3 regions of the Pseudomonas sp. FW215-R2 genome follow, and region 1 is predicted to be linked to each of the others. Evidence: riboswitches for the same ligand, from Rfam matches in the RefSeq annotation. Region 1 holds a riboswitch; each other region holds the start of a gene.

Region 1 (10,305 bases):
CCGCGCCAGTTCGATTTTCGACGGTTCGAATTCGCTGCCGATCAGCACACCGCCGCCGTTGTCCCGCAGCGCCGCTGCCAGGTGCAGGGTCGACAGGCCGAACGAGGTGCCGAACTCAACAATGGCTTTGGCCTGGGTGCTACGGGCCAGCATGTACAGCAGTTTGCCGGTGTCGCGGGAGACAGGCAGCCACAGGTCTTTGAGCATGCCGTACAGCTCGCGGTACTCGGTTTTGCTGTGCATCAGGCGCTCGCGTTCTTCGTTTGACACGGTGTTCAGGAGCGGACTGGTGGCGGCGCTGGCCTGGGTGTAGAGGCGTTCGATCAGAGTTGCCAGGGGTTCAGTGGTCAAGGTTGTCATGGTGGTTTTCCGTCAGTCGAGGGCTAAAATGCGAATGATTCGTCGCGTTTAAATGATGCGAGCGAATGGCCCGATTCGCTATTCGCATTCCCTTTTCACGCCTGAGATGACCATGACCGACCGCCAGACTGCCCGTATTTCCTCACGCAAACAGCCGCAACAGGCCCGCTCCGCCGAGTTGGTTTCCGCGATTCTGCAGGCGGCTATTCAGGTTTTGGCCAAGGAAGGCGCGGCCCGATTCACCACGGCGCGGGTTGCGGAGAAGGCTGGCGTGAGCGTGGGCTCGCTGTATCAGTACTTTCCGAACAAGGCGGCGATTCTGTTTCGGTTGCAGAGTGATGAGTGGTTGCAAACCACGGAGATGCTGCAGCGGATTCTGCAAAATCGGGAAGCATCGCCACTGGATCGTCTGCGCACGCTGGTGCATGCGTTTATCCGTTCGGAGTGTGAGGAGGCGCAGATGCGCGGTGCGTTGAGTGACGCGGCGCCGCTTTATCGTGATGCGCCCGAGGCCCATGAAGTACGGGCGGCGGGCAAGCGAACCTTTGAGGCGTTCATGGTTGAATTGCTGCCCGAGGCGAGCGAATCCACTCGTACGCTGGCCTGCGATCTGATCCTGGCCACACTCAGTTCGGTGGGGAAGGATTTCTCACTCAGCCCGCGTACTGACGACGAAATCACCGCGCGTGCGGAGGCGATGGCCGACATGTTTCGTGCTTATGTGGTTTCGCTCGATGCCAGGTAAAGCTGTCGATACGCCGTCACCAATTGTTCCTGGTTGAACGCCAGATTGCGGCCGCTGGGATTCGGCAGAACCCACACTGCCGCACCGCCAAACGGGGTGTTTTGCAGCCCCCATTCAATCGACTTTTTCCCGGACAACCCGGCATAGGCAGCCTTGCCGAGAAACGCCACGAAGCGCGGCGAATACCGGGCGATCTTGCGTTCGAAATTCGCAGCGGCGGCGGTGAATTCGTCCGCCGATAACTGATCCGCCCGGGCCGTCGCCCGCTCGACCACCGCAGTCAACCCGCAGTGAAATTGCAGGATCGAGCAATCGTTTTCCGGGCTCACTTCTTGCGGTGTGAACCCGGCCAGGTGCAGCGTGCGCCAGAAGCGATTGCTTCGTCCGGCGAAGTGATGCCCCTGCTCCGCCGCCAGCAAGCCGGGATTGATCCCGCAGAACACTACGGACAGGCCTTCGGTCAGGATGTCTTCAAGCATCAACTTTTCCCCTTTATTGCAGATACTCCAATCTGTACGACTGCGTGTTTTGATATTGACCGTTCAAAACAGTCATACCCCATTCCTTCAAGCTACAAGCCCTTGCGCAAAAACCTACAAATACGTCAGAAAGTGCTGGCTTGTGGGCCAATTCCTTAGGCTTTATCTTTCCCCCGGTCCCTGCTCATCGACAGAATGAAAAGCACATTCAAGATTGATGGGCAGGCCTTGATCAAAACAAAGAAGGCGCGATTGACGGCACCGTCATCGCTCCCTAACCTACCCACATCCCGCCCAAGGCAGTAAGCCGTCCTAACCATCCAGGACGTGCCAAACCCTTGGGCGTTTTTGTTTTCAGGAAGAACGTATGCCCACAGCGGTTCTGGTTGACGGCGCCTACTTCATCAAGCGATTTCGAAGGATAGAACCTCACAACGCATTCAATGCCGAACGCGCTGCCGATCTGGTACACCGATGGGCAACAGCTCACCTGATGTCCAGAGCCTTCTCTGGTCAAAGTGGCCTGCCTTCAGGGCCGCAGCAACGTCCCAGAAAAGAGCTTTATAGAATATTTTTCTACGACTGCCCTCCATTGGACACAAAGCAGCACAACCCCATAACGAAAAAATTCGTGGACTTCTCCAAATCCAAAGAAGCGGTTTTTCGTAGAGAGCTACATATTCGGTTGCGAAGCAAACGCAAACTGGCCCTGCGGCTGGGACATCTATCGAAAGATGTGAAATGGACAATCAAACCCTCAAGAATCGCCGAACTGCTCAAAGGCAAAATTCAGATATCCGACCTGACAGAAACCGACGTCAGCATAGACACCCGACAAAAGGGGGTTGATATGAGAATCGGCGTCGATGTCGCATCACTTTCGTTCAAGCAACAAGTCGATCAGATCGTCCTCATTGCGGGTGATGCAGACTTTGTACCGGCGGCGAAGATGGCTCGCCGCGAAGGCGTTGATTTCATACTTGATCCGATGTGGCAGAACATTCCTGATGGGTTGATGGAGCACATCGATGGATTGCGCTCCACATGCCCGAAGCCGAAGCTTCGACCCGCATCCAATGACCACAGTATCGATCTGGGTTCAAACCCATGATCCGCCCGGCAACTGGCCCACGGAATAACCTCAAAACTGTAACTGTTAACCGCGCAGATCATGAGTGAAATTATGGCCATTTCCCGCCCTCATGAAGTGAGCGAAAACCTTGGAACTGACCATCACCACCCTCCTCGTCACCTTCGCCGGCGTGTTCCTGATCTGCTTCATGAAGGGGGCGTTCGGCGGTGGTTTTGCGATTGTCGGGATTCCGTTGCTGTCGTTGGTGATGGACCCGATCACGGCTGGCGGGCTGTTGGCGCCGCTGTTTGTCGCCATGGACTTGTTCAGTCTGCGCTACTGGAAGCCCTCAACCTGGTCGAAACCGGATCTGCGCCTGCTGGTACCAGGACTGGTCGTCGGCATCGGCCTGGGTTATCTGCTTTTTCGGGTGCTGGATCACCGAGCGATCGCCATCGTAATGGCGGTGGTCACCCTGCTGTTTGTCGGTTTGTGGTTCAAGGCGGGTGGAGAAGTCCGCGTGAAGCCGCGCTCATCGCCCAAAGCGCTGGCCGCCGGCCTTACATCGGGCATCACGACCATGGTCGCGCATTCCGGCGGGCCGCCGCTGGCAATCTATCTGTTGCCGCTAGGCCTGAGCAAACAGATGTATGCCGGAACGACCAGCCTGTTTTTCACGGTCGGCAATCTGCTTAAAGCCGTACCTTGGCTGCTGCTGGCCAAACCCAGCGGCAACGTCCTGACGCTGATGTTCGTCAGCCTGCTCGCCGTACCCAGCGGGGTCTGGCTGGGCTGGCGGCTGCACGCCAGACTGGATCAGCGCCAGATGTACCGCGCCTGTTATGGCTTGCTGGTAGTCACGGCGCTGAAACTGTTGTGGGATGGTGTCGAGGGATACATGGCCTGAGTGAATTCTCAGGTCAGATCCGGTTTACTTGAACACCGGCACGGCAGCCGACCCGTCCGACTGTTTGAGATACTCACGCAACCGCCCACCGATTTCCGCAATCTTCGCCTCCCCCTCTCGCAAGGCTTGCGGGTTGGTGTGCACGGAGTAGTTTCCCAGCGCCAGGTCATAGGGATGTGGTTGCGCCGAGCCGATCACGAACACCGTGCCTTCGCGCATAGCCTTTAGCGTCACGGCGCCGTTGCCAGGTTCGAAGACCGCCATTTCACCCGCGCTGACCAGATCCGGCGCCGCCAACAGTCCACGGCTGACACTCAGCCATAACGACTCGTGACCTTCGGGTGGGGTGTACGTCCAGGATTCCCCGGCACCCAGCGTGACCAACAAGTAATTCATTCCCGCAGGCGCTCTAACCGGGCTCTGGACACCTTGGTGCAAGCCGAGAATCACCCGCGCCGGCCCCACTTCAGGCATCGCGCCGGACTCAAGGTATTGGCTGTCGACACTGGCGTTTTCCAGCTCTGGAGGCAGCGCCACCCACAGTTGAAAGCCCTGAACCCGCTCCGAAGTACCCACCGACATTTCCTTGCCGTGCCAGACGCCGCCGCCCGCTCGCATCCACTCCACGCCGCTGTAATCAATCATGCCCTTGCCCGACTCGGCGTCCTCGAAACGCAAGTTGCCTTCGGTAATCACCGTGACGGTGGCGATCCCCGAATGCGGATGCATCGGCATGCCGTGAATGAACGAAGCCTCGCCTTCAAACAGATCGAGGAACACAAACGGCTTGATCAGATGCCCCAGATCCGAAGGGCTCATCAGTCGCACGATCGCGCCATGCCCACTGCCGCTGGTGCGATAACGGATTGCTCGGAGGGTATGGGTTTCACGGGTGTAGCCAGAAAGTTGTTGCTGAACGGTCATGATGATTACTCGGTTCTGTCGCGGGGTGCGGCCAACAAAAAAATGCTGAAGCGCGGTGAAGGAGCCTGTCCTTCACCGCGCTCGGGTATCAACCGCGACGAGCGTCGAGGCTGAAGCGGCCGGCACCGAAGGCCACGACCTGCAACAGGCCACCGGCCATGGCGATGTTCTTGAAGAAGTGGATGAACTGGTTCTGGTCAGCCAGTGCACTGTGGAAGGCCAGTGCGGTGAACACGCTGAACGCAGCCAGCACAGCGGCGACGGTGCGGGTGCGGTATCCGGCGATCAGCGCCAGGCCACCACCGACTTCAACGATGATCGCCACTGCCAGTGCAACTTGTGGAAGCGGCAGGCCCACCGAGCCGATGTAACCGATCATCATGGCCGGAGCGGCCAGTTTGGAAAAACCGGAGAGAATGAAAATCACGCTGAGCAATACGCGGCCAATCAAGGCAGCCGAAGCTTGTTTGGTGTCGGAAGCGTTCTGTTCAGAAGCCTGTGTTTGAGCGATGTTTGCAGAAGTAGCCATGGGAGTATTTCCTTCAATGGGGTCCGGTTCGACTTGAACCGTCCGGATGAAGAAATGTTGCGCCTCGGCAGCTCATCTGAATAGCCGACTAATTTAGATCATTACGTTCGATAAAATAGGTAAGCTGCATATTCCACGGTAATGCGCCCATGGCGACTCAAGGACACAGGCATGATCTCCGATCCAGGCACACCGACACTCGATCAACTGCGCGTATTCCTGACTGTCGTCGAAGTCGGCAGTTTTGCAGCCGCTGCGCGCAAGCTTCACCGGGCGACGTCGGTGATCAGCTACTCGATCGCCAACCTTGAGATGCAATTGGGCGTCACCTTGTTCGATCGTGAAACCACCCGCAAGCCGCAACTGACCGACGCCGGCCGCACCGTGCTGGCCGAGGCCCGGACCATCGCCAACGGCGTGCACGGCTTGCGCGCCAAGGTCAAAGGCCTGCTGCAGGGGCTGGAGGCCGAAGTGCACGTGGTGCTCGACGTGATGTTGCCCGCCGAGCGCGTGGTGGATGCGCTGAAATCCTTTCGGGAAGAATTCCCCACCGTCGCCTTGCACCTGCACATGGAAGCACTCGGCGCAGTGACTGAACGGGTGATCAATCGCGGCGCGGTGGTCGGCGTCAGCGGGCCCATGAACGACGGCATCAACGGCATCGAAAGAATCGGCATCGGCAGCGTCGAGCTGATTCCGGTGGCAGCGCCAAATCATCCGCTGGCTTCGGGCGAAGCCAACGTTCCCGGTGCCGGACGTGAGCATACGCAACTGGTGCTGTCCGATCGCTCACGCCTGACCAAAGACAGGGAGTTCGCCGTGCTGAGCAACCGCACCTGGCGCCTGGCGGACCTGGGTGCCAAACACATGTTGCTGCGCGAGGGCATCGGCTGGGGGAATATGCCGAAGCCGATGATTCAGGAGGATCTGGACAGCGGCCGACTGGTACAGCTGGATTTGTCGGAGTACACCAGCGGGCAATACACCTTCGATGCGATCTACCGTACCGATGTGCCACCGGGCCCGGCGGCGCGGTGGTTGATCGAGCGGTTTGTACAACAAGGCAAGGCGCACGTGACGGCTGTCTGAAGCGCCCGCGAAACCAATTGATATTTCACTGAAAAAAGAGCACGACATGGAGTTATCTTTGATCAAAGAAATGTTCGAGTATTCGGCTTACGCCATTCTCGGAATTCTGGGTCTGTTTATTTGTTTTTGCGGGTTGTTCGTTTGGCAAAGCCGTTTATTGCCAAGCCGGCTGAATGACATTGGTTGGAAAAGAGTTGATTACGCCTGGATCATCGCGGGCTCGATGGGCCTCATATTTCAATTTATCCAGGTTGGCCTGGACTCAAAGCTTTCAAACCTGAGAGTGGAAGAAACCTTTGGTCAGCTTTCTGCCCAGTCCCTGAATATCGCAGCAGACGAGTTAAGCGATGCCAGAATCTGCTTGCCAATTTCAGTGAAAAAAGACGACGTACTGGAGCGCGAATCAGCCCAGCAGCTCGCTAGCGCCTGTGATCTGTTTCAAAAAATTCGTCCTGTAAACCGCGTGGACACTAAAGTAGACAGAAACGTTTTCATGAATTACGACAGCGTTTTTCCAGAGGCTGAAAGATTTTCCGATCCGCTGATCGTTGAACAAGTGAAGCGCTTCAAACGGGCCTACGCCGATTACGAGGAACAGGCTCAGGCATTACACAAAACGCAATACGCTGCCTACGTCTACGAACGGTACCTGAAACTCCTTCAATTAATGGCAACACCTCTTCTGGTGGTCGCGGTTGCCCTCAGATTGGCCAAGGTGAAGGGTGAAATTCGATTAAAAACCCACCCTATGGAAAATAAACCGGACAACTCCATCTCCCCGCAAGCGCTGGCCAATGCGGTAAAGGGACTGGCAACTTCGGCCCAAGTGGACGACCTGGTCGTCAGGCTCAATAAACTCGAAAGTTCAAACCGGCTCAAACTGAACATTATCTTCATAATGATGTTTGTACTCGGCGCGGGGATTATCTCGGTGTTTATGCTCTCGAACGTTCACTAGAACCAGAACTTCAGTGATTCAATTATCAGGGTTCGCCGCAATCTCGCGCCTGCGTCGCAGGAGCTTTACATCCTTCAACGAAGTTGACGAGCGGTCATCCGAATGTTCAGATGCCGCCCTGTTTCAGGTGTCCCATGCCGCCGTGCATGGGGTGAAACGGGAAACCGGTACGTTCTTTTCGAACAAGTCCGGTGCTGCCCCCGCAACGGTAGGCGCGTGATGCTTTCGACACACCACTGTGGCCAGACGGCCATGGGAAGGTGAAAGCGTCCATACGCGCAAGCCCGGAGACCGGCCTGAAATTCTGTTTGGCAAAATCCTGCGGTGGGCGGGCATGGGCCGGTGTCGGCGTGTGCGCGATGCCTTCTCCTGCATGCTCTTCTGCGAAGATCCTTTCGAGAAGACAATGATTCGACCTTTTAACACTCCGGCTCCATCCCTATTGCTTGGCTGTCTGTTCAGCCCCCTGTTGCTGGCGGACGACGCGCCGCTCGAACTCACTCAGCAAATCGTTTCCGCGCCGTCCGTGGAGTCCACGACCGTGGCCGACATGGCGCAATTCGGCAGCAAGGTCGAGATCGTCACCCGCGAGCAGATCGAACGTGCCGGCCCCAGCGCCGATGTCACCCGCGTCATGCAGATGTTCATTCCCGGCCTGTACGTCGCGCCGAAAAATGGCCCGTTCGACTACGGCACCTATTCCCTGCTGGGCGGGCGCAACGATGACACGCTGATCCTGCTCGACGGCGTGCGCCTGAACAATCGCTTGTATGGCGGCCTGTACCTGGACACCCTGCCGGCCAACGCCATCGAACGCATCGAAGTGCTCAAGGGTGGGCAGAGCCTGCTGTTCGGCACTCAGGCCGTGTCCGGCGTGATCAACATCGTGACTCGCAGCCCGCAGAGCCGCAAAACCTCCGGCGAAGTGAACATGGGCGTGGATACCTTCGGTGGCACCACCGAGGATGCGCGGGTCGAGAACATCTTCACCAACGGTTTCGGCGACCTGGGCTTGCTGGCCTACGTCAGTCATAACGTCTCGGACGGCTATCAGCCGTTTCGCAATCGCGACATCAAGAACGACAGCGAAAAGAAGCGCGCCTACGAAGTCACCACCTTCGGCGGCAAGGCGATTCAGTCCTTTGGCGACGATGCGCGGATGGAATTGTTCTACCAATACGCCGACGCCAACCTCGACTTCGCCCGGCCGGTCGACAACCACAAGACCACCAACGACCGCGTCCAGCAGATCGCCACGGCGACCTTCGAACAGAACATCAACGAGCGCCTGAGCTACTTCGTCAAAGGCCACATCAACGACTGGGACACCCGCTACACGCGCATCAACAACACCGCCAATGGCGGCACCAGAACCATCAACCACAACGACTACTGGGGCTTCACCGACTGGGGCGTGCAGGCCGAAGGCAAAGCCGAATTGCCCGGCGGCCATGTGCTGGTGTTCGGTATGGACAACCAGTGGTTCAAGGGCCAGGACGATGTGCTGATCATCGACAATGACAAGGCTGAAGCCCACGCGCTGTACACCCAGTTGCGCCCGCAGATCGACGCTCTGCCCGACTGGCACCCGAGCATCGGCATTCGTCACGAAGCCATGAGCGGCGGCGACAGCGCCACGGTCGGCATGCTCACTTCGCTGTATGACCTCAATGAACACTGGGCACTGCGCGGCCAGTACGGCACTGCCTACAAACTGCCGAACGCCGAGCAGTTGTTCGTCAACGAACCGGGCGACGAGTTGGGCAACCGCAACCTGAAACCGGAGAAAAGTCGCAACGCCGAACTCGGCCTCGACTACAAAGGCTTGCTGCTCGATCGCGAATTCAGCGCCAGCGTCACCCTGTTCAAACGCAAGATCGACGACTTGATCACCCTCGACGATATCCAGTGGGTCAACGGCCAGGGACAGATCCAGATGCGCGGTTTCGAGGCGGACGCGAAACTGGCGCTCAACGATCAATGGAGCCTGCAAGCGGACATGACCCGCAACCTCACCGAGTCCCGAGCGGGAGTGACGATCAACGACGTACCGAGCTTCTTCGCCCGATCGCGCGTCGGTTACGAGTCGGTTGACCGGATGTGGGGCGCCGGGGGTGCGATCCGCTATATCCGCGATGTCATCAGCTCGAAACAGGTCGAGTACGGCCATTACTCCGTGGTGGACGCCGACGCTTATCGCTACCTGGACGGCGCTCACCAGCACCGATTGAGCCTGCTGGTGGAAAACCTGTTCGACCGCGATTACGTCACCAGCCGCTCGAACAACGTCGACAACCTCGGACGGCCGTTCACCTCCGAAGTGCGCTACACGTACCGTTTCTGATGGCTGAAATCAAAACCATCGACGGCGTCGACACGCACCCGGACTGGTCGCATGTTCCCGCCCATGCCCGCCACGTGTTCCTCTGCACCGGCCCGCGCTGCACCCAGCGCGGCGCCTTGCAGATATGGAAAACCCTGCGTCGGCACTTGCTGGCGCATGACCGCATCGAGACCCCCGGCGGGGTTTTGCTGACCCGCACGCACTGTCAGTTCCCGTGCAACCTGGGGCCGGTCATGACGGTGTATCCGGAGACCTGCTGGTATGGCGTGCGCAGCCACGCGGATGCGCAACGGCTGGTCGAAGTGCACCTGGTGGGCGGCGAAGTGCTCGAGGATCTGTTGATCAAGGAGCGCTCGTGAGAACGCTGTGCTTTCTGGCGGGCGCCCTGCTCTGCGCTTCTCCGGTTCTGGCAGATGACTACCGCAATTGTGGCGAGACCTGGCACTTGCCGGCATCACCACCGTCGCGGATTGTCGCCCTCAATCAGCATGCGGCCGATCTCGTGTTGGCGTTGGGCGCCGGCCCGGCGCTGGCCGGCGTCGCCTATCTGGATGACACCGGTGCGCCGCAATCCGAGTACTTAGGCGTGCCGGTGATTTCGCCCCGCTATCCATCGAGCGAAGTGCTGTACGCGCAGCAGCCGGATCTGGTGGTCGGCGGCTTCGCCACGGCGTTTGGCAACGGCGTCACGTCACGCAGCGGACTGGGGCGCAACGGCGTGGCTTCGTATTTGCTGGAATCGGCCTGCAACGGACATTCGCTGGATTACTTCGAACACATCCGCAACGACCTCTCGACCCTCGGCGCCTTGCTGCACCGACAGCAGCGCGCTCGAGAACTGAGCGATGCGATGGATGCCGATCTGGAAAAGGCCAAGGCTTTAACCCGCCCGGGCAGG
Region 2 (10,305 bases), on a different contig from region 1:
GTCGCACGAGTTCTATTGATTGCTCTAGGAAGATCATGAAGTTCATTTTTAGGAAGTGGAAGCTCAGAGTGCTGACATTTGCCATAGTGCCAGCGTTGATTCTAGTTGTTTTTTGCTTGCTTAAAATGGGTTGGGCAGATGCCTCGACCGAAGTTCCCGGTTGGGCGGTTACACCTTTGAATTCACTGGTTTCAGCTCATAAATCTATCTGGAAGCTAGTGCTCTGCGTGGTTGCAACAACGTTGGCGTATATCTACTTCAACATCCATGAAATGCCTAGGGCCGAAGCCGTGCGGGCAGCGCGTGTTTTTGACGTCATCGGTGGCACCGTGGGCAATGTATTTTATCTTTGGGGTGGAATTCTATTTGCGTGGTCAGTGGGATCGCGTTTTATCAGTTTTATCGAGCGGATTCCCGATCAGGAAATGGCTGCATTGATGTCGGTGCTTGTGGGTGTATTTTTTGAAGTAGCGATGCGCAAACTGAAGCATTCGGTTCTTCGCCACTGATCAATTGCGCGGCGTCTTTGGTTGGGCATGCCCGCGATAGCGAAGTGCGGATCTCGCTATCGTGGGCATGAGGTTTCTGGCTCACTTTGCCGCCGAAACTCGCCACACCTTGTTCCCCACATCATCCGCCACCAGCAACCCACCTTGTTGGTCGATCACCACGCCGACCGGGCGCCCTAAAGCGTTCTCGTCCTTGTCGAGGAAGCCGGTCAGCACGTCCACTGGCGTTCCGCTCGGTTTGCCTGCGGCAAACGGGACGAAGATCACCTTGTAGCCACTGTGCGGCTTGCGATTCCACGAGCCATGCTGGCCGATGAATGCGCCCTCCTTGAATTGTGCTGGCAACGTGTTGCCCTCGGCGAACGTCAGCCCCAGTGAGGCGGTATGCGGGCCGACGGCGTAGTCGGGAGCGATGGCCTTGGCCACCATCTCTGGCTGTTGTGGTTCGACGCGGACATCGACATGCTGGCCGTAATAGCTGAATGGCCAGCCATAAAACCCGCCGTCCTTGACCGAGGTGATGTAGTCCGGCACCAGGTCGCTGCCGATCTCGTCCCGTTCGTTCACTGCTGTCCACAGCGCGCCGCTTTTGGGTTCCCAGGCCAGACCGTTGGGATTGCGAATGCCCGAGGCGAAGATCCGGTGATTGCCGGTCGCACGGTCCACTTCCCAGATTGCCGCGCGGCCTTCTTCCTGATCCAGGCCGTTTTCGCCGACGTTACTGTTCGAGCCGACTGTGACGTACAGCTTGCTGCCGTCCTTACTGGCGATGACGTTCTTGGTCCAGTGATGGTTGAGCGGGCCGCCCGGCAGATCCACGACCTTGATCGGCTGGTTCTTGATCTCGGTTACGCCGGGTTCGTAGTGAAAGCGCAGCAAGCGGTCGGTGTCGGCGACGTACAGATCGTTGCCGACCAGGGTCATACCGAACGGAGAATTCAGATTTTGTAGAAATACCGTGCGGGTTTCGGCCACGCCATCGTGATCAGCGTCGCGCAACAGGGTGATGCGATTCGGGCTGGGAACCCCGGCGCCAGCGCGGCCCATGATTTTCTTCGTCACCCAGCCACGTATCCCGTTGCCATCGTCCGGTTTCGGCGGAGCATTGGTTTCCGCCACCAGCACATCGCCATTGGGCAGCACGTAGAGCCAGCGCGGGTGATCGAGGTTTTCGGCGAATGCAGCCACTTGGGTGCCTGCGGCTGGCGTTGGTTTCGCACCCGCCGGCCAGCCGATCGCCGGGGCGATGTTCACCGTCGGGATCAGGGTCTTGTTCGGTTCGGGCAGTTTGGGGGACGGGCCGGTGCCGTCCGAGACTTGCAGGCTGGAGGATTCACCACAGGCGGTGAGCCCTCCGGCGAGTGCGATGACGAAAACGAGGTGGGGCTTGCGCATTACTGATCTTCCCTATGAATGCATTCCTAATCATAGAGAAGTACACAAGCCCGATGGTTCAACCGCTCAGCCGCGCGCCTCCTTGAACAGCACGGCAATGCCGGGGTGATAGTTGCCAGCCTCGCTGCGCAATTTGCGATAGGCATAGGGGAAATACCAGGCGACGGCGCAGGTGTGTTCCTTTTGCAGGTCGTCGACCATGTCCTGCAGTTCCTCGGGGCTGGCGCTGTGCTGGGCTTTCTGTGGGGCGACGAACAGGCAGCCGAGCTTGAGATCGCTGGCGTAGCTGATGCGCTTGGCGTCGCTGGTGATATCGGTCAGGGCCTGGGTCAGATTCAGGCTGTTGACGCGTGGCCAGCGTTGCGTCGCCTGGATGTAGGCGCGATCTTCGGCGCCGGCCAGGAACAGGTCGGCGCGGGCATTGCGCTCGCCTTCCTCGTTCTGCTTGCGGGTGGCGGTGTCGCGCAGGGTGACGAGTTCGGCCATCCACGCGGCGGCGGACAACAGGCCGAGGTTGGCCTTTTCGTCATGCCAGTACGGCGTGTCGTTGTCGCCGCGCACGGCGTTGTAGCGGTCGATACAGTCAAACCAGCGTTCCAGCACCGGGCGCAGGAATTCCAGCCGCGGATTGCTGATGATCATGCCTTGCATGGTGCTCTCCCTTGTTATTGTGATGTGCTCTCTGCATTCAAAAAGCATGGCTCTTTGATATCACTGCTGACAGTGTGGCACAAGATTGGCGTCAGATAATTGATCGACGGCAGTTATTCGCTTTCAGGGGGCCTCTTCATTTGACGCTCCACCCCCAACCCTCTAACCTTCGCGGCTTGTTTCAGGTGCTCTGTGACCGCTGTCGACAGAGTGAAACAGGGAAGCCGGTGAGGATTGTCTTCAAGCGAAGAACCATCACGATCCCGGCGCTGCCCCCGCAACGGTAAATGAGTAAAAGCTGCGTCCGATGCCACTGCTGCAAAGCGGGAAGGCGCGCAGCCAGGCCAAGGCCGCTCATGAGCCCGGAGACCGGCCTGATCCATCCAGCGGCATCACGGTGGGCGATGCCAGGCTTGTTGCCGTCTATTCTTGTGCCTGCCCGCCGTTATCCAGCCTCAACGGAGAGCTCCCCCATGACTGATTCCCCCGAACGCGACGAGCGCCACCTGGCGCGCATGCAGCGCAAAAAAGCCGTGATCGACGAGCGCATCGCCAATTCGCCAGACGAATGCGGCCTGGTGCTGGTGCTGACCGGCAATGGCAAAGGCAAAAGCAGCTCGGCGTTCGGCATGCTCGCCCGCGCCATGGGCCACGGCATGCAGTGCGGCGTGGTGCAGTTCATCAAGGGCCGCAACAGCACCGGGGAGGAGCTGTTCTTCCGCCGCTTCCCCGAGCAGGTACGCTTTCATGTGATGGGCGAAGGTTTCACCTGGGAAACCCAGGATCGCCAGCGCGACATCGCCGCTGCCGAAGCTGCATGGGAAGTGTCCCGCGAACTGCTGCGTGATCCGTCGATCGGTCTGGTGGTGCTCGATGAGCTGAACATCGCTCTCAAGCACGGTTACCTCGATCTGGATCAGGTGCTCAGCGATCTGCAGGCCCGTCCGCCGATGCAGCATGTGATCGTCACCGGCCGCGCTGCCAAGCCGGAAATGATCGAGATGGGCGACACCGTCACCGAAATGGGCATGATCAAACACGCCTTCCAGGCCGGTATCAAAGCGCAGAAAGGCGTCGAACTTTGAATCAACCACGTCACTGCCCGGCGGTATTGATCGCCGCGCCGGCCTCCGGCCAGGGCAAGACCACCGTCACCGCCGCGCTGGCCCGTCTGCACCGCAATCAGGGGCGCAAGGTTCGCGTATTCAAATGCGGCCCGGACTTTCTCGACCCGATGATCCTCGAGCGCGCCAGCGGTGCGCCGGTCTATCAACTGGACATGTGGATGGTCGGCGAGCAGGAAAGTCGACGTCTGTTGTGGGAAGCCGCCGCTGAAGCCGATCTGATCCTGATCGAAGGCGTGATGGGCTTGTTCGACGGCACACCGTCGAGCGCCGACCTGGCGCGGCATTTCGGCGTGCCGGTGCTCGGCGTGATTGATGGCACGGCCATGGCTCAGACGTTCGGCGCGCTGGCTCTGGGTCTGGCGCGCTATCAGCCGGACTTGCCGTTCGCCGGCGTGCTGGCCAACCGCGTCGGCACCGTGCGCCATGCGCAGTTGCTCGAAGGCAGCCTTACTGAAGGTTTGCGCTGGTACGGCGCGTTGTCCCGGGAAACCGGGATCGAACTGCCAAGTCGCCATCTCGGTCTGGTGCAGGCCAGCGAACTCAATGACCTCGATGTGCGCCTCGACGCCGCCGCCGAAGCGCTGGCCAGCACTTGCGAGGTAGCGCTGCCACCGGCTGTCGAATTCGCCGCACCGGAAAGCGTGAAGACCGAAAGGCTGCTCGACGGCGTGCGGATTGCCGTCGCCCGTGACGAGGCGTTTGCCTTCACCTATGGCGCCAGTCTCGATCTGTTGCGGGCGATGGGCGCGGAGCTGAGTTTCTTCTCGCCGATCCGCGATACGCAATTGCCTGATGCCGACAGCTTGTACCTGCCCGGCGGTTATCCGGAACTGCACCACGTGGCCTTGTCGCAAAACGCCGACATGCTCCGTGCGATCCGTGCGCATCACGCCGCCGGCAAACCGCTGCTCGCCGAGTGCGGCGGCATGCTGTATTTGCTCGACTCGTTGACCGATGTCGAAGGCACCCGCGCCGAACTGGTCGGTTTGCTCAAGGGTGATGCGGTGATGCAAAAACGACTGGCTGCGCTGGCTCTGCAATCGGTCGAACTGCCGGAAGGCTTGCTGCGCGGCCACACTTATCACCATTCCCTGACCACCACCGAACTGACGCCGATTGCCCGTGGCCACAGCCCCAATGGCGGGCGCGGTGCCGAAGCGGTGTATCGGGAAGGGCGGATGACTGCCTCGTACGTGCATTTTTACTTTCCGTCGAATCCGTCGGCGATTGCCGCGCTGTTGGTGCCATGACCGACAACGCATTCACTGAAACCGAGCGCGAAGCGGTCTATCGCGCCATCGCCGAACGCCGCGACATGCGCCACTTCAGCGGCGGCACGGTCGAGCCTGAATTGCTGCGCCGATTGCTTGAAGCCGCACATCAGGCGCCGAGCGTCGGTCTGATGCAGCCGTGGCGCTTCATCCGTATCAGCGACCGCGCGCTGCGTGGCCAGATCCAGAACCTTGTTGAAGAAGAACGTGTACGCACCGCCGAGGCCCTCGGCGAGCGCAGTGACGAGTTCATGAAACTCAAGGTCGAGGGCATCAACGACTGTGCGGAAGTGTTGGTCGCAGCCTTGATGGACGATCGCGAGCGACACATTTTCGGCCGTCGCACGCTGCCGGAAATGGACATGGCCTCATTGTCCTGCGCGATCCAGAACCTTTGGCTGGCGGCGCGCGCCGAAGGCCTGGGCATGGGCTGGGTGTCGCTGTTCGAACCGCAGGCGCTGGCCGATCTGCTGAAACTGCCGGCCGGGGCCAAGCCGCTGGCGGTTCTGTGTCTGGGACCGGTCAAGGAATTCTATCCGGCGCCGATGCTGGTACTCGAAGGGTGGGCGCAGGCGCGTCCGCTCAATGAGCTGCTGTATGAAAATTTCTGGGGAGTGAGTCAATGAGTGTGGCGTTGTTGAGTGTCGCCGCGGTCGCGCTGGATGCGCTGCTGGGTGAACCGAAACGCTGGCATCCGCTGGTGGCGTTCGGCAATTTCGCCGGGCGCATCGAGCAACGTTTCAATAGCGGTGGTCGCGGCTGGCGCAGCCATGGCGTCACCGCGTGGGTGATCGCGGTGCTGCCGCTGACCCTGCTGGCCACGGCATTGTCCTGGGCGCCGTATGTGGGCTGGGTGGTCGAGATTCTCGCGCTGTATTGCGCCCTCGGCATGCGCAGTCTCGGCGAGCACGTCGAGCCGGTGGCCAAGGCCCTGCGCAGCGATGATCTGGAAGAAGCGCGCAAACGCGTGGGTTATCTGGTCAGCCGTCAGACCAGTGAGCTGGACAGCACCGCTGTCGCCCGTGCAGCCACCGAGTCGGTGCTGGAGAACGGCAGCGATGCCGTGTTCGCCGCACTGTTCTGGTTTGCCGTGGCCGGTGCGCCGGGCGTGGTGCTCTATCGTCTGAGCAATACGCTCGACGCGATGTGGGGCTATCGCAACGAACGCTTCGAGCGTTTCGGCTGGGCGGCGGCGAAGATCGACGACGTCCTCAACTACATTCCTGCGCGGCTGGTGGCGTTGACCTACGCGCTGCTGGGCAAGACCCGACTGGCGCTGAAATGCTGGCGCACCCAGGCGCCGAAATGGGACAGCCCGAACGCAGGTCCAGTGATGGCCGCCGGCGCGGGTGCGCTGGGCGTCGAGTTGGGCGGGCCGGCGATCTATCACGGCGAGCTGCACGAGCGTCCGCAACTGGGCGAAGGCACGCCAGCCGACGCCGATTCCATCGATCGCGGCTGGCAATTGGTCCAGCGCGGGGTATGGTTATGGCTGCTGATTCTCTGCGTGGGGGCTGAATTCTATGCTTGAGCACGGTGGCCGGCTGCGCAGGGCGGCGCTCGAATACGGCATCGCGGAAGAAGACTGGCTCGACCTGTCCACTGGCCTCGCGCCATGGCCGTTTCCGGTTCCGGACATTCCGCTGCGGGCCTGGGCGCGTTTGCCGGAAACCGATGACGGTCTGGAGCAGGCGGCGTGCGACTACTACGGTGCCGCGCAAGTGTTGCCGGTGGCCGGTTCGCAGATGGCCATTCAGTTGCTGCCGCGTTTGCGTCGGGCTGGCAAGGTCGGTGTGTTGTCGCCGTGTTATGCCGAACATGCCGAAGCCTGGCGGCGCAGTGGTTACATCGTGCGCGAAGTGCTGGAGCAGGAAGTCGATTTTTTCCTCGACAGCCTCGACGTGCTGGTGGTGGTCAATCCGAACAATCCCACGGGCCTGAGCCTGACCCCGGCGCGCTTGCTCGACTGGCATGCGCGGCTGGCCCAGCGCGGTGGCTGGCTGGTGGTCGACGAAGCGTTCATGGACAACACGCCGCAGTTGAGCCTGGCTCCGCATGCGCATCAGGTCGGACTGATCGTGTTGCGTTCGTTCGGCAAGTTTTTCGGCCTGGCCGGTGTGCGGCTGGGGTTCGTGCTGGCCGAGCGCAAACTGCTCAGGTTGCTGGCCGAGCAGGTCGGACCCTGGGCCGTCAGCGGGCCGACCCGCGTGTTGGGTCAAGCCTGCCTGCAAGACACCGAAGGTCATACCCGCCAGCGGATCCGCAGTGACGAGGTCAGTGAACGGCTGGCTGCGCTGCTCGAACGCTACGGCTTCAAGCCTCAGGGTGGTTGCGCGCTGTTTCAGTGGCTGATCACCGAACACGCCGCCGCGCTGCACGAGTTCATGGCCCGCCGCGGCATTCTCCTGCGCCTCTTCGCGCACAACAGCAGCCTGCGTTTCGGCCTGCCCGCCAACGCCGCCGATGAAGTGCGCCTTGAGCAAGCCCTGCAAGCCTTTGCCCTGGACCGCTCTATGGAAAACCAACCAGCATGACCACATTAATGGTGCAGGGCACCACCTCCGACGCCGGCAAAAGCACGCTGGTGACGGCGCTGTGCCGCTGGGCAACCCGCCAGGGCGTTGCCGTGGTGCCATTCAAACCGCAGAACATGGCGCTCAACAGCGCGGTGACTGCTGACGGCGGCGAGATCGGCCGGGCACAAGCGGTGCAGGCGCAAGCGGCTCACCTTGAGCCGCACACCGACATGAACCCGGTGCTGCTCAAGCCCAACAGCGACACCGGCGCCCAGGTCATCATCCACGGTCGCGCGGTCACCAGCATGAACGCTGTCGCCTATCACGACTACAAAGCCATCGCCATGCAGGCGGTTCTCGCTTCCCATGAACGCTTGAGCACTGCTTATCCGTTGGTGATGGTCGAAGGCGCGGGCTCGCCGGCAGAGATCAACCTGCGCGCCGGCGACATCGCCAACATGGGTTTCGCCGAAGCGGTGGATTGCCCGGTTTTGTTGATTGCCGACATCAACCGTGGCGGCGTGTTTGCCCATCTGGTCGGCACGCTGGAGCTGCTGTCGCCGAGTGAGCAGGCGCGAGTCAAAGGCTTCATCATCAACCGTTTTCGCGGTGACATCGCCTTGCTGCAACCGGGCCTCGACTGGCTGGAGCAGCGCACCGGCAAACCAGTGGTGGGCGTGCTGCCGTACGTGATGGACCTGCATCTGGAGGCCGAGGACGGCATCGATCAGCGCCAGACCGACAAGGCCGAGCAAGTCTTGAAAGTGGTGGTGCCGGTGCTGCCGCGCATCAGCAACCACACCGATTTCGATCCTCTGCGACTGCATCCTCAGGTGGATCTGCAATTCATCGGCCCGGGGCAAGCGATTCCGCCGGCCGATCTGATCATCCTGCCGGGCTCGAAAAGCGTGCGCAGCGACCTGGCGTATCTGCGCACCAATGGCTGGGAATCCGCCATCAGCCGACATCTGCGTTACGGCGGCAAGCTGCTGGGAATCTGCGGCGGTCTGCAAATGCTCGGCGAGCGGGTCCATGATCCGCTGGGCCTGGAAGGCGCGCCGGGCTCCAGCGCCGGTCTGGGGCTGCTGGCGTTTGAAACGCAGCTCGAAGCCGAGAAGCAATTGCGCAATGTGCGCGGGCGTCTGGCGCTGGAAGATGCCGAGGTCAGCGGTTATGAAATTCATGCCGGCGTGACCACGGGAGCTGCGCTGGAAAACGCCGCTGTGCATCTGGACGACGGCCGTTGCGACGGCGCGCAAAGTCTCGACGGGCAGATTTTCGGCACTTACCTGCACGGCCTGTTCGAATCTCCCGCAGCCAGTACCGCGCTGTTGCGCTGGGCCGGTCTGAACGATGTGCAGGAAGTGGATTACCACGGCCTGCGCGAACGCGACATCGAGCGGCTGGCGGATCTGGTGGAGAAGCATCTGGATACCGGGCTGTTACGTGAACTCTGTGGAATGTCCCCATGCTCCAACTGATCCTCGGCGGCGCCCGCTCCGGCAAAAGTCGCCTGGCTGAAAAACTCGCCACTGACAGCGCGCTGGCCGTGACGTACATCGCCACCAGTCAGCCGCTGGATGGCGAGATGAATGAACGCGTCGCTCATCACCGCGCGCGCCGTCCCGCCGAATGGGCGCTGATCGAAGAACCGCTGGAGCTGGCCCGGGTCCTGCGCGAAACCGCCAGTGCCGAACGTTGCCTGCTGGTGGATTGCCTGACCCTGTGGCTGACCAATCTGCTGATGCTCGAAGACGCCGAACGCCTCGCTGCCGAACGCGAAGCCCTGCTCGAATGCCTGGCGTCGCTGCCGGGTGAAATCATTTTTGTCAGCAACGAGACCGGAATGGGTGTCGTGCCGCTGGGCGAATTGACTCGCCGCTACGTCGATGAAGCCGGTTGGCTGCATCAAGCTCTGGCCGAGCGTTGTCAGCGAGTCGTCCTGACGGTTGCCGGCCTGCCCCTGACTCTGAAAGGACCTGCGTTATGACCCAAGCCTGGTGGCTGAACCCGTGCAAACCGGTGGATACGGACGCCGTTGAAAACGCGGCGGCGCGTCAGCAGCAATTGACCAAACCCGCCGGCTCCCTCGGGCAGCTCGAATCGGTGGCGGTGCAACTGGCCGGATTGCAGGGCCAGATCAAACCGCGCCTCGATCAGGTCTGGATCGCGATTTTTGCCGGTGATCACGGCGTCGTAGCCGAAGGGGTTTCCGCGTTCCCGCAGGAAGTCACCGGACAGATGCTGTTGAACTTCGTCAGCGGTGGCGCGGCGATCAGTGTGCTGGCGCGACAACTCGGCGCGCAGCTGGAAGTGGTGGATCTGGGCACCGTGACCCCGTCGCTGAACCTTCCGGGCGTGCGTCATCTGAACATCGGCCCGGGCACGGCGAATTTCGCCAAGGGCCCGGCGATGACTTCGGCCCAGGGCGATCTGGCCCTGCAAGCCGGCCGCGACAGCGTGCTGCGCGCGAAGGCGGCGGGTGCGCAACTGTTCATCGGTGGCGAAATGGGCATCGGCAACACCACGGCTGCCAGTGCGCTGGCCTGTGCGCTGCTCGATTGCCCGGTGGTTCATCTGACCGGTCCCGGCACCGGGCTGAATGCCGACGGCGTCAGCCACAAGGCGCAGGTGATCGAGCGGGCACTGGCGCTGCACGCGGCGCAGCGCGGTGATGCGTTGCAGACCCTGTTCAATCTCGGCGGCTTCGAGATTGCGGCTTTGGTCGGCGCGTATCTGGCCTGTGCTCAGGAAGGCGTGGCGGTGCTGGTGGACGGTTTCATCTGCACGGTTGCGGCGTTGGTGGCGGTGCGGCTGAATCCGGCCTGCCGTGAAT
Region 3 (10,305 bases), on a different contig from region 1:
TGCGGTTACGGCCGCTTAGGGTTCCGCCCTTACGGCGGGTCACTTTTGGCAAACGCCCCAAAAGTAACCAAAAGGTCTCTACCCTGACGTACGGCCCCTCGCTGAGGCTCGGGGTTCCTTCGCTCCGGGATTGATCCGGGGGCATCGCCTACGGTTTGCTTCGCTGCACCTCCTCTCGATGTGTTTGGCTTCGCCAAACGGTCGCTGCGCTCCCACCCCGAATCAATCCCTCCACTCAGCCTGCCGACGGGCCCTGCGATCAAAAGCGGTACTCGAGCTAACGCTCATCGTGTTGAGTAGTGAGGGGCGGGTGTTCGGCTTTGGTTTTGTGGTGGGTTTACCCCTCACCCCAGCCCTCTCCCCGAGGAGAGGGAGCCGATTGGTGTGCTTTTCAAAGCCTGAGTTCAACGCGGTATTGCACGTCGGCGTAGCTCTGCCAAACAACTCGGTCAGTCCCCTCTCCCTCTGGGAGAGGGCTAGGGTGAGGGGCTCTAGATGTGGCTCTTGATGTGGCTTTTGATTTTTTGCCCCTTCGGCAGGCCGAGCGGAGGTGTTCATCAGGGGGTAGGCGCGCAGCGCCGTGCGGCGAAGCCGCATACATCGAGAGGAGGTGCAGCGAAGCAAACCGTAGGCGATGCCCCCTGATGGACACCGTAGCGAGGGAACACTGAGCCTCAGCGAAGTGCCGTACGCTGGGGTCCAGCCTTTTTGGTTACTTTTTCGGCGTTTGGAAAAAGTGACCCGCCGTAAGGGCGGAACCCTAGGAAGCCGTTACCGCAGCAACGGATATGCTCACAAATCCCAAAACCAAAAAACAACGCCCATTGACCCATCACGAACCCATGCGTAGCCTTGCGCTTTCGAGGTTCTTCGGCCCACGCCGAAGCTAAGAAGGGAACGCGGTCCAAGCCGCGGCTGCCCCCGCAACTGTGAACGGTGCTGTTCGCTGCCACGCCACTGCCAGCTCAATCCAGAGCCAGCGGGAAGGCGCAGCGAATACCGGGCCAAGGCCCGAACACCGTCAGCCAGGAGACCTGCCTCGTCACAGATTCTCACTTTCAACCGGGCGGGGTGATCCGGTGGCGAACTCTCCAGGCACGCACCCGTGTTGCCGGTCTCGTCCCGTATGCCCGCCACCTTGCCAAAGGGCATCCGATGAAAACACTGGCCAAACTCCCCGTCACCATCGTCACCGGCTTCCTCGGCTCGGGCAAAACCACCTTGCTGCGGCACATGCTCGACAACGCTCAGGGCCGCCGTATCGCGGTGATCGTCAACGAGTTTGGCGAGCTGGGCATCGACGGTGAAATCCTCAAGCAGTGCACCATCGGCTGCACCGAAGAAGAAGCCACCGGCCGCGTCTACGAACTGGCCAACGGCTGCCTGTGCTGCACGGTTCAGGAAGAGTTCTTCCCGGTGATGCGCGAACTGGTGGCCCGTCGCGGTGACCTCGACCACATCCTCATCGAAACTTCGGGCCTGGCTCTGCCAAAACCGCTGGTGCAAGCCTTCCAGTGGCCGGAAATCCGCAGCGCCTGCACCGTTGACGCGGTGATCACCGTGGTCGACAGCCCGGCCGTGGCCGCCGGCACCTTCGCCGCGTTCCCGGATCAGGTCGATGCCCAGCGCAAACTCGACCCGAACCTGGATCACGAATCGCCGCTGCACGAACTGTTCGCCGACCAACTGGCCAGCGCCGACCTGGTAATCCTCAACAAGGCCGACCAGACCAGCCCTGAAGATTTGGCGCGCGTACGCCTGGAAGTCGCCGAAGAGCTGCCGCCAGCGGTGAAAATCATCGAAGCCAGCAACGGCCGTCTGCCGCTGGACGTGCTGATTGGTCTGGGTGCCGGTTCCGAAGAGCACATCGACAGCCGCCACAGCCATCACGATCACCACCACGGTGAAGGCGATGACGATCATGACGACCACGATCACGATGCTTTCGATTCAATCTCCATCGAACTGCCGCAAGCCGACGAAAGCCTGTTGCTCGATGCGCTGACGCAACTGGTGGTTCAGCACGGTATCCTGCGGGTCAAAGGCTTCGCGGCGATCCCGAACAAGCCGATGCGCCTGCTGATCCAGGGCGTGGGCACGCGTTTCGACAAGCATTTCGACCGTCAATGGGGCGCCGATGAGGCACGTGTGACGCGTCTGGTGTTGATCGGCCAGGAACTGGACGCGGCCAAGCTCGAAGCGCAATTGCGCGCCGCGCTCAGCGTTTAAGCCATGCACCTGCTCAGGACCCAGCCCGGCGGTTTCGTGTCGGATGACAACATTGCCGACCTTGGACAAACCCCCGCCGAGCTGGTGATCCTGTGCAGCGGCGACTCCAGCCTCGCACTGCTCGCCGAAGCCGCGCAGCAGCTGCCCGAAGATTACCCGAGCGTGCGGCTGGCCAACCCGATGCAGGTGCAGAACCATGCGTCGGTCGACCTCTACGTTGACGAAGTGCTGCGCCACGCCAAGGTCATTCTGATTTCGCTGCATGGCGGCATCGCTTATTGGCGTTATGGCGTCGAGCGGCTGGTCGAGTTGTCCGAGCGTGGCGTGCAGGTGATTCTGGTGCCGGGCGATGACCGTCCCGACCCGGAGCTCAGCGACTTGAGCACCGTGGGCGCCGAGGATCGTGATCGGCTCTGGCAGTTCCTGCGTCAGGGCGGCATGGGCAATGCGCTGGATTTCTTCCGCTGTCTGGCCAATCGCTGGCTGGCGCGGGATTACGTGTGGGGCGAGCCGCAAACGCTGCCGCGCACGGCGATTTACCACCCAAACAAAAACACCGCCGCACTGAGCGACTGGCAAACCGATTGGCTGCCCGGTCAACCGGTCGCGGCGGTGTTGTTTTATCGCTCGCATTTGCAAGCGGCCAACACGGCGTTTATCGACGTGTTCTGCCAACGGTTGCAGGCTGCCGGACTCAATCCGCTGCCGATCGCCGTTGCCAGTTTGAAAGAGCCCGGTTGCCTGTCGGTGGTCGAGGACTGGCTGGATGAGGTCGAGGCTGGGGTGATTTTGAACACCACCGGTTTCGCCCAGTCCAGCCCGGAAGCGCCACATCTGCGGCCGTTCCGTCGCAACATTCCGGTGATCCAGGCGATCTGCGCCCAAGACAACGAGCCAGGTTGGCGTGACAGCGAGCAGGGCCTCGGCCCTCGGGATCTGGCGATGCACATCGCCTTGCCGGAGCTGGACGGCCGGATCATCAGCCGACCGATCAGCTTCAAGGATCTGGCGTGGCGCAGCGAGCGCAGTCAGTCCGATGTCGTGTGTTATCGGGCGCAGCCTGAACGCATGGATTTTGTGGCCGAACTGGCGCGCCACTGGGTCGATCTGGCGCGGGTGCCGAACGCTGAAAAACGTATCGCGCTAATCCTCGCCAACTACCCGACCCGTGACGGGCGCATCGGCAACGGCGTCGGCCTCGACACGCCGGCCGCTGCGCTGAATATCCTGCGGGCATTGCAAGCCGAAGGTTATCCGCTACCTGCCGAATTGCCTGATAGCGGCACCGAACTGATCCGGCAACTGCTCGGCGGCGTCAGCAACGATCTCGATACTCTGGATCAGCGCCCGTGCCAGCAAAGCCTGGCGATGAACGACTACCTGATGATGTTCAACGCATTGCCCGAAGCCAATCGCGCGGCGGTGCTGGAACGTTGGGGGTCGCCGCAAAACGATCCGATGTGCCGTGACGGGCGGATGATGATCGCCGGCCTGCGTTTTGGCCTGACTTTCGTCGGCATTCAACCGGCGCGGGGTTATCAGGTCGATCCGAGCGCGGTGTATCACGACCCCGATCTGGTGCCGCCACACGCTTACCTCGCGTTCTATTTCTGGCTGCGCCAGACCTACGGCGCTCACGGCGTGATCCACGTCGGCAAGCATGGCAACCTTGAATGGCTGCCGGGCAAAGGCGTGGGCTTGTCGGAGAACTGCTGGCCGGACGCATTGCTCGGGCCGCTGCCGAATATCTATCCGTTCATCGTCAACGACCCGGGCGAGGGCGCCCAGGCCAAGCGTCGCACCCAGGCCGTGATCATCGACCATTTGATGCCGCCGCTGACCCGCGCCGAAACTTACGGCCCGTTGCGCAATCTCGAATTGCTGGCCGACGAATATTACGAAGCGCAATTGCTCGATCCGCGCCGCGCCCGTGAATTGCAGCGCGACATTCTGCAACTGGTGCGTGACACGCAGATCGATCGCGAACTGCAACTCGACGAAGCCCTCGACAGCGACGCTGACGCGGCGATCTGGCTGCCGCGTCTGGACACTTATCTGTGTGATCTGAAGGAGTCGCAGATCCGCGATGGTCTGCACATTTTCGGTGAGTCGCCGAGCGGACGGCTGCGCATCGACACCTTGCTGGCGCTGCTGCGGATTCCCCGTGGCGATGGCAAAGGTGCTCAGTCGAGCCTGTTGCGGGCATTGGCCAAGGCGTTTCAACTGGGTTTCGATCCGCTGGATTGCGTGCTTGCTGAGCCTTGGACTGGCCCGCGTCCAATGGAGCTGCTGTCGGTCAGCGATGAAGTCTGGCGCACGGCGGGGGATACCCGTGAACGCCTTGAGCTGTTCGCGGGGCAATTGATCGAGCAGTCACTGGCGGGTGATGTGGCGCAACTGGACGCTTCTGGCTGGTCAGATGTGCAGGCGATCGTCAGTGCCCTGCGCGAAGTGATCGCTCCACGCCTGGACGCCTGCGGCCCGGCCGAAATGCGCGGTCTGCTCGACGCTCTGAGCGGTCGCTTTGTCCCGGCCGGCCCAAGCGGTGCACCGAGTCGTGGTCGCCTCGATGTATTGCCCACCGGGCGCAACTTCTATTCGGTGGACGTGCGCAACCTGCCGACCACCACCGCGTGGCGGATCGGTTTCCAGTCCGCAACCCTGATTCTCGAACGACACCTGCAGGATCACGGCGACCATCTACGCCAGCTCGGTTTGTCGGTCTGGGGCACGGCGACCATGCGCACCGGCGGTGACGACATCGCCCAGGCCATGGCGCTGATGGGCGTGCGTCCGGTATGGGCCACTGGAAGTCAGCGCGTCGATGATTTCGAGATTCTGCCGCTGAGTCTGCTCGACCGGCCTCGGGTCGATGTCACGCTGCGGGTCTCTGGATTTTTCCGCGACGCGTTCGCCAATCTGATTCGTTTGTTCGACGCTGCCGTGCAAGCCGTGGCGGAGCTGGACGAACCGGACGACCTCAATCCGCTGGCCGCCAAAGTGCGTGCCGAACGTGAGGCCTTGCGGCAGTCAGGGCTGGACGAAGAGGCTGCCCGGCGTCAGGCCGGCTGGCGGATCTTCGGTGCCAAGCCCGGCGCTTATGGCGCGGGCGTGCAGGGCGCCATCGATGGTCGCCTGTGGCAGAGCCGCGAAGATCTGGCCGAGGTCTACCTGAACTGGGGCGCCTACGCCTATGGCGGTTCCGATGAAGGCACCGCCGCCCGCGAGCAATTCGTCCAGCGCCTGAGCCAGGTGCAGGCCGTGCTGCAAAACCAGGACAACCGCGAGCATGACTTGCTCGATTCCAACGACTACTACCAGTTCCAGGGCGGCATGCTCGCGGCCGTCGAAACCCTGCGCGGCGAAGCGGCGGCCAGTTATCACGGCGATCACAGTCAGCCGGATTTGCCGAAGATCCGCACCCTGAAAGAAGAGCTGAACCGGGTGATCCGTTCCCGGGCGGCGAATCCGAAATGGATCGACGGCGTCAAACGCCACGGCTATAAAGGCGCGTTCGAACTGGCGGCAACCATCGACAACCTGTTTGCCTTCGATGCCACCACCCAACTGATCGACGATCACCAGTACGCGTTGCTGGCCGACGCCTATCTGCTGGACCCGGCGACCCGCGAGTTCGTGCGCGAGCATAATCCCCACGCGCTGCGCGACATGACCGAGCGCATGCTCGAAGCGCAGCAGCGCGGGATGTGGCAGGAGCCGGGCGCGTACCGCGAAGCGTTGGAAAACCTGTTGTTGGATATAGAAGAAGAGAGCTGAACATGACCGATACCCCACATTTTCCGCTCTCTGCGGTGGTCGGCGCCGACGATCTGAAGCTGGCGCTGTACCTGACCGCCATCGACCCGAAGATCGGCGGTGTGCTGATCGAAGGCCCACGCGGCATGGCCAAGTCGACCCTGGCCCGGGGCCTGGCGGATTTGCTGGCCAGCGGTCAGTTCGTCACCTTGCCATTGGGTGCGACTGAGGAACGGCTGGTCGGCACCCTCGATCTGGATGCGGCACTCAGCGACGGTCGCGCGCAGTTTTCTCCCGGTGTGTTGGCCAAGGCTGACGGCGGCGTACTGTATGTCGATGAAGTGAACCTGTTGCCGGATCATCTGGTGGACCTGCTGCTCGATGTGGCCGCCAGCGGCACCAACCTGATCGAGCGCGACGGCATTTCCCATCGTCATTCGGCGAAGTTTGTATTGATTGGCACGATGAACCCGGAAGAGGGCGAGTTGCGCCCGCAACTGCTCGATCGCTTTGGTCTCAACGTCGCCCTTAGCGGTCAAACGGCACCGGTTGAACGCGGGCAGATCATTCGCCGGCGACTGGATTTCGACAGCGATCCGCAGGCCTTCTGCGGGCAGTGGGAAGCCGAGCAACAAGCCCTGCGTGAGCGCTGTGAAAACGCCCGCAATGCCTTGGCGAATATTCCCCTCGATGATGAAGCGTTGGCGCAGATTACCGAGCGTTGCTTTGCGGCCGGTGTCGATGGCCTGCGTGCCGATCTGGTCTGGCTGCGTGCGGCGCGGGCTCATGCGGCGTGGCGTGGCGCCGAAGGCATCGCCGAGCAGGACATCGATGCCGTGGCTGAATTTGCACTGCGTCATCGCCGCCGCGAACAGTCGCCATCCCATGCGCAGCAACCGGCGCAAGCGCCGTCCGGCACCCAGACGGCGCCGAGTGAAGGGCAGGGGCAGTGGGGTGAAATGCCGGCGCCGGCCCTTGCCACCGGCACGCGTCGCGAAGTACCTGTCTGGCCAAAAAAGCCTTAGGCATTCGCCCCCGATCCGACGCGGGGGCGAATGCCAGACCCCGTGCCGGACGTCTGGACAATGGCCGGCAAGGCAAACGTCATGCTGCTCGCAGTGGCTCGGTGAACTGGCCGGGCACATTGCTCAATGGCCGGCCGAAAGTGCGCTCGGATCTGCTGTTTCAACTACGCACCCGTACGCCTCATGAACTGTGGCTGGTGATCGTCGACGCCTCGGCCTCGACCCGTCGTCATCAAGCGTTGAGCGATGCCAAGGGTGTGCTCGCGCAATTGTTCGATGACGCCTACCGACAACGGGCGCGTCTCGCCTTGCTGACCGCCAGCGGCGCAGCGCCGAAATGGCAGGTGCAGGGTTTGAAAGCTTCCAGCGGATTGCGTGCGTGGCTCGAGGATTTGGGCGCGGGCGGTGGCACGCCATTGCTGGCGGCGCTGACTGAGGCTGAACACTGGCTGACCGTGCGTCGCAAGCGATTCCCCGCCGAGCAACAGCGTCTGTTGGTGCTCACTGATGGGCGCTTGAAAGAATGCTCGGGATTGCCGGTGCTGGCCTGTCCGGGCCTGTTGATCGATATCGAACGCGGGCCGATCCGCTTGGGCCGGGCCAAACAGTTGGCGACTGCACTGGAAGCGGATTACCGACATATCGACGATTTATTGTCGATATGAGGTCTATGCTGCAACCAGCCCATCTCACAAGGAGTGAATCATGCGCGTACTGGTTGCCAATTCTCAGGACGATTTTCGCGTAAAGGCTTACGCCGGCACCAACGGCGTGCTGCTGGCGATGGACCTCGCCGAACCCCGCCGCAAAGGCCTGCTGGGGTTTGCCATCGAGAAGCAGCAGGGCGACAAACCCTGGCAGTTCCTGTTCAACAGCCTGACTTTTCCCGGCAAGGCTCACACCTTCCCGCAGTTTCACGCCACACCGAGTGACATCGCGCCCCTGCAGAAATTTCGCTGGGCCGATTACGCGGTCTATCCCGGCACAACCATGCACTACCGCGTGCACTTGGCCTATGGCACTGCCGACGCGCCGGTGCTGGGGGAGTCGCTGGAACTGAGCATTACCTCGGATGACGGTCACCCGGCCAACCAGAGCGTGATCTTTAACCGCGCCGTGGCCGCCAGCCAGGCATTCCAGCGCAAGTTTCCCGATCTCGACGCACAGATCAGCGCCAACAAGAACATGCCTATCGAAGCCTGGCCAGACGCCGCTCGACAATGGCTGGAAAACGGCCTGCTCGGGCGCTTGCAAGGGTTTATCGAGCGCGCCGTCGACGGGCAATGGGCACTGGACATCGCGATCTACGAGTATCAACTGCAAGCCATCATCGACACGGTGAACGCCGCATTCGATCGCGGTGTGCAGGTGCGGGTGCTGTATCACGCCAAGCCCGGTGACGAAGACACCACGATGAACGAGGCCAGCCTCGCCAAATTACCGGACACCAGCAAGCGCGGCCGGGTAACCCACGATATTTTCCATGACAAGTTCATCGTTCTCAGCCACATCGCCGGTGGTGAGCGGCAGCCGCAGGCCGTGCTGTGCGGCAGCACCAATTTCACCGCCAACGGCGTGTATCGTCAGGCCAACGTGGTGCATGTGCTGGACGACACGGCCATCGCAGCCAGCTATCTGCAGACGTTCGAGCAGGTCTGGGCGACGCCGGCGGATGTCGGTGCCACCCGCGACTGGATCACCCAGCACAACCCCATGAACCCGGCGCAACCGCTGTTTGCCGGGTTCTCGCCGCGCAGTGGCGGTGCCGATCTGCGGGCGTTCGTCGACATCATCAATGCGGCGAAGAAGGACGTGCTATTCGTCACGGCATTTACCTTGCCAGACGCGATTCTCAACGCACTGCTCGGACAGCCCCACGACGACATCCTGCGTTACGGCCTGCAGAACACCGTGAGTCGCATCACCGGATTCCACGCCGACCGTACGGCCGAGTTCGCTGCCACTGCGCTGCTCAACACCGGGCTGGAAGGCTGGTTGAAAGAGAACATGAAAGGCCAGAAGGGCAACCTGCTGGTGCACACCAAAGCGATCGTCACCGACTTCACCAGTGACAACCCGACCATCATCAGCGGCAGCCACAATCTCAGCGCAGCGGCCAGCAACGGCAACGACGAGAACTTCCTGATCATTCGCGGCGACACCGAATTGGCGGACCGTTATGGCCTGGAACTGTTGCGGTTCTACGAGCATTACCGCTTCCGCTATTTCGCGAAAAAACTGGCGCTGAAGCAGGTGCAGCCGCTGGCGGCGGATGACAGCTGGACCAACGACTATTACGTCGAAGGGGATTTGCGCCAGCTGTCTCGTCTGCGGTTTGCCGGGCGCTAGCGCTTATACATCCATCGCCTGGCGGTACTGCCGGGTGCGGCGACTGAGGTACAAGCGGTCGCGAATCAGCGCCCAGAGTGCCGACACTTCCGGATGCGGCTTGCGACCCCGGCTCAGGCGCACCATCTGGAAGCGCACCACGGCCATGTTCGCCAGCGCCGCCAGCGGTTTGCGTTTCCAGCGGATCGGTGGCAGTTGCGGCTGACTGTGGCGGCCTTCGCGCCAGTGTTTGACCAGGTTCGGCTCAATGGCCATCGCCGTGGCGATGCCGGCCATGGCGAGGCCGCTGTCGAGCACTTGTTCGACGACTGGCAGGCGGCGGATGCCACCGGTGACCATCACCGGCATGCGCGCCACGCTGGCCAGTTCGCTGGCCATCTCCAGAAAGAATGCCTCACGGGCCAGGGTGCGCCCGTCGCGGGCTTCGCCTTGCATCGCCGGCGCTTCGTAGCTGCCGCCGGACAGTTCCAGCAGGTCGATCGGCTGTTCGTTGAGCCATTCGATCACCTGACGGGCGTCGTCCGTGTCGAAACCGCCGCGCTGGAAGTCCGCCGAATTGAGCTTCACTGCCACGCAAAACTGTGGCGACACCGCCTGACGCACAGCCTCGATCACCGACAGCAGCAGGCGCGCACGGTTTTCCAGCGAACCACCCCAGCGATCGGTGCGACGATTGGTCAGCGGCGAAAGAAACTGGCTGAGTAGATAACCGTGGGCGGCGTGGATCTGTATGCCGGTGAATCCGGCTTTTTCGGCGAGTGCTGCGCTCTTGGCAAAACGTTGAATCACATCCTCGATGTCGTCCTCGGTCATCGGTTTGGGCTCGGCGAACAGTTTCGAGAACGAACCCATGTCCAGGGCCACCGCTGACGGCGCCAGCGCTTGCTGGCCCATATTGGCGAAGGTCTGGCGGCCGGGATGGTTGAGCTGCACCCAGACCTGCGCG

Evidence for each region. Region 1 has a riboswitch for cobalamin ahead of AC3WRD_RS17900 (TonB-dependent receptor plug domain-containing protein). Riboswitches for the same ligand answer to the same signal wherever they lie in the genome.
Region 2: it holds a riboswitch for cobalamin, as region 1 does, so the genes downstream of both, cobO (cob(I)yrinic acid a,c-diamide adenosyltransferase) here and AC3WRD_RS17900 (TonB-dependent receptor plug domain-containing protein) in region 1, are expected to answer to the same signal.
Region 3: it holds a riboswitch for cobalamin, as region 1 does, so the genes downstream of both, cobW (cobalamin biosynthesis protein CobW) here and AC3WRD_RS17900 (TonB-dependent receptor plug domain-containing protein) in region 1, are expected to answer to the same signal.

Annotation. Positions count from the first base shown of each region.
Region 1 is NZ_JBYTBO010000012.1:93,966-104,270, reverse strand. Features, by position in the region: gene AC3WRD_RS17945 (O-methyltransferase) at 1-360, opposite strand, end outside; gene AC3WRD_RS17940 (TetR/AcrR family transcriptional regulator) at 473-1,105, shown strand; gene mug (G/U mismatch-specific DNA glycosylase) at 1,078-1,584, opposite strand; gene AC3WRD_RS17930 (NYN domain-containing protein) at 1,952-2,695, shown strand; gene AC3WRD_RS17925 (sulfite exporter TauE/SafE family protein) at 2,805-3,563, shown strand; gene AC3WRD_RS17920 (pirin family protein) at 3,588-4,487, opposite strand; gene AC3WRD_RS17915 (DoxX family protein) at 4,576-5,016, opposite strand; gene AC3WRD_RS17910 (LysR family transcriptional regulator) at 5,188-6,105, shown strand; gene AC3WRD_RS17905 (hypothetical protein) at 6,152-7,063, shown strand; cobalamin riboswitch at 7,172-7,377, shown strand; gene AC3WRD_RS17900 (TonB-dependent receptor plug domain-containing protein) at 7,470-9,407, shown strand; gene AC3WRD_RS17895 ((2Fe-2S) ferredoxin domain-containing protein) at 9,407-9,766, shown strand; gene AC3WRD_RS17890 (ABC transporter substrate-binding protein) at 9,763-10,305, shown strand, end outside.
Region 2 is NZ_JBYTBO010000005.1:317,114-327,418, forward strand. Features, by position in the region: gene AC3WRD_RS09955 (hypothetical protein) at 36-509, shown strand; gene AC3WRD_RS09960 (PQQ-dependent sugar dehydrogenase) at 591-1,904, opposite strand; gene AC3WRD_RS09965 (hypothetical protein) at 1,971-2,555, opposite strand; cobalamin riboswitch at 2,722-2,947, shown strand; gene cobO (cob(I)yrinic acid a,c-diamide adenosyltransferase) at 3,029-3,640, shown strand; gene AC3WRD_RS09975 (cobyrinic acid a,c-diamide synthase CobB) at 3,637-4,932, shown strand; gene bluB (5,6-dimethylbenzimidazole synthase) at 4,929-5,579, shown strand; gene cbiB (adenosylcobinamide-phosphate synthase CbiB) at 5,576-6,484, shown strand; gene cobD (threonine-phosphate decarboxylase CobD) at 6,477-7,487, shown strand; gene AC3WRD_RS09995 (cobyric acid synthase) at 7,484-8,950, shown strand; gene cobU (bifunctional adenosylcobinamide kinase/adenosylcobinamide-phosphate guanylyltransferase) at 8,938-9,459, shown strand; gene cobT (nicotinate-nucleotide--dimethylbenzimidazole phosphoribosyltransferase) at 9,456-10,305, shown strand, end outside.
Region 3 is NZ_JBYTBO010000018.1:15,585-25,889, reverse strand. Features, by position in the region: cobalamin riboswitch at 847-1,056, shown strand; gene cobW (cobalamin biosynthesis protein CobW) at 1,156-2,229, shown strand; gene cobN (cobaltochelatase subunit CobN) at 2,233-6,006, shown strand; gene AC3WRD_RS22445 (magnesium chelatase ATPase subunit I) at 6,009-7,010, shown strand; gene AC3WRD_RS22440 (vWA domain-containing protein) at 6,992-7,675, shown strand; gene AC3WRD_RS22435 (phospholipase D-like domain-containing protein) at 7,716-9,359, shown strand; gene AC3WRD_RS22430 (NADH:flavin oxidoreductase/NADH oxidase family protein) at 9,363-10,305, opposite strand, start outside.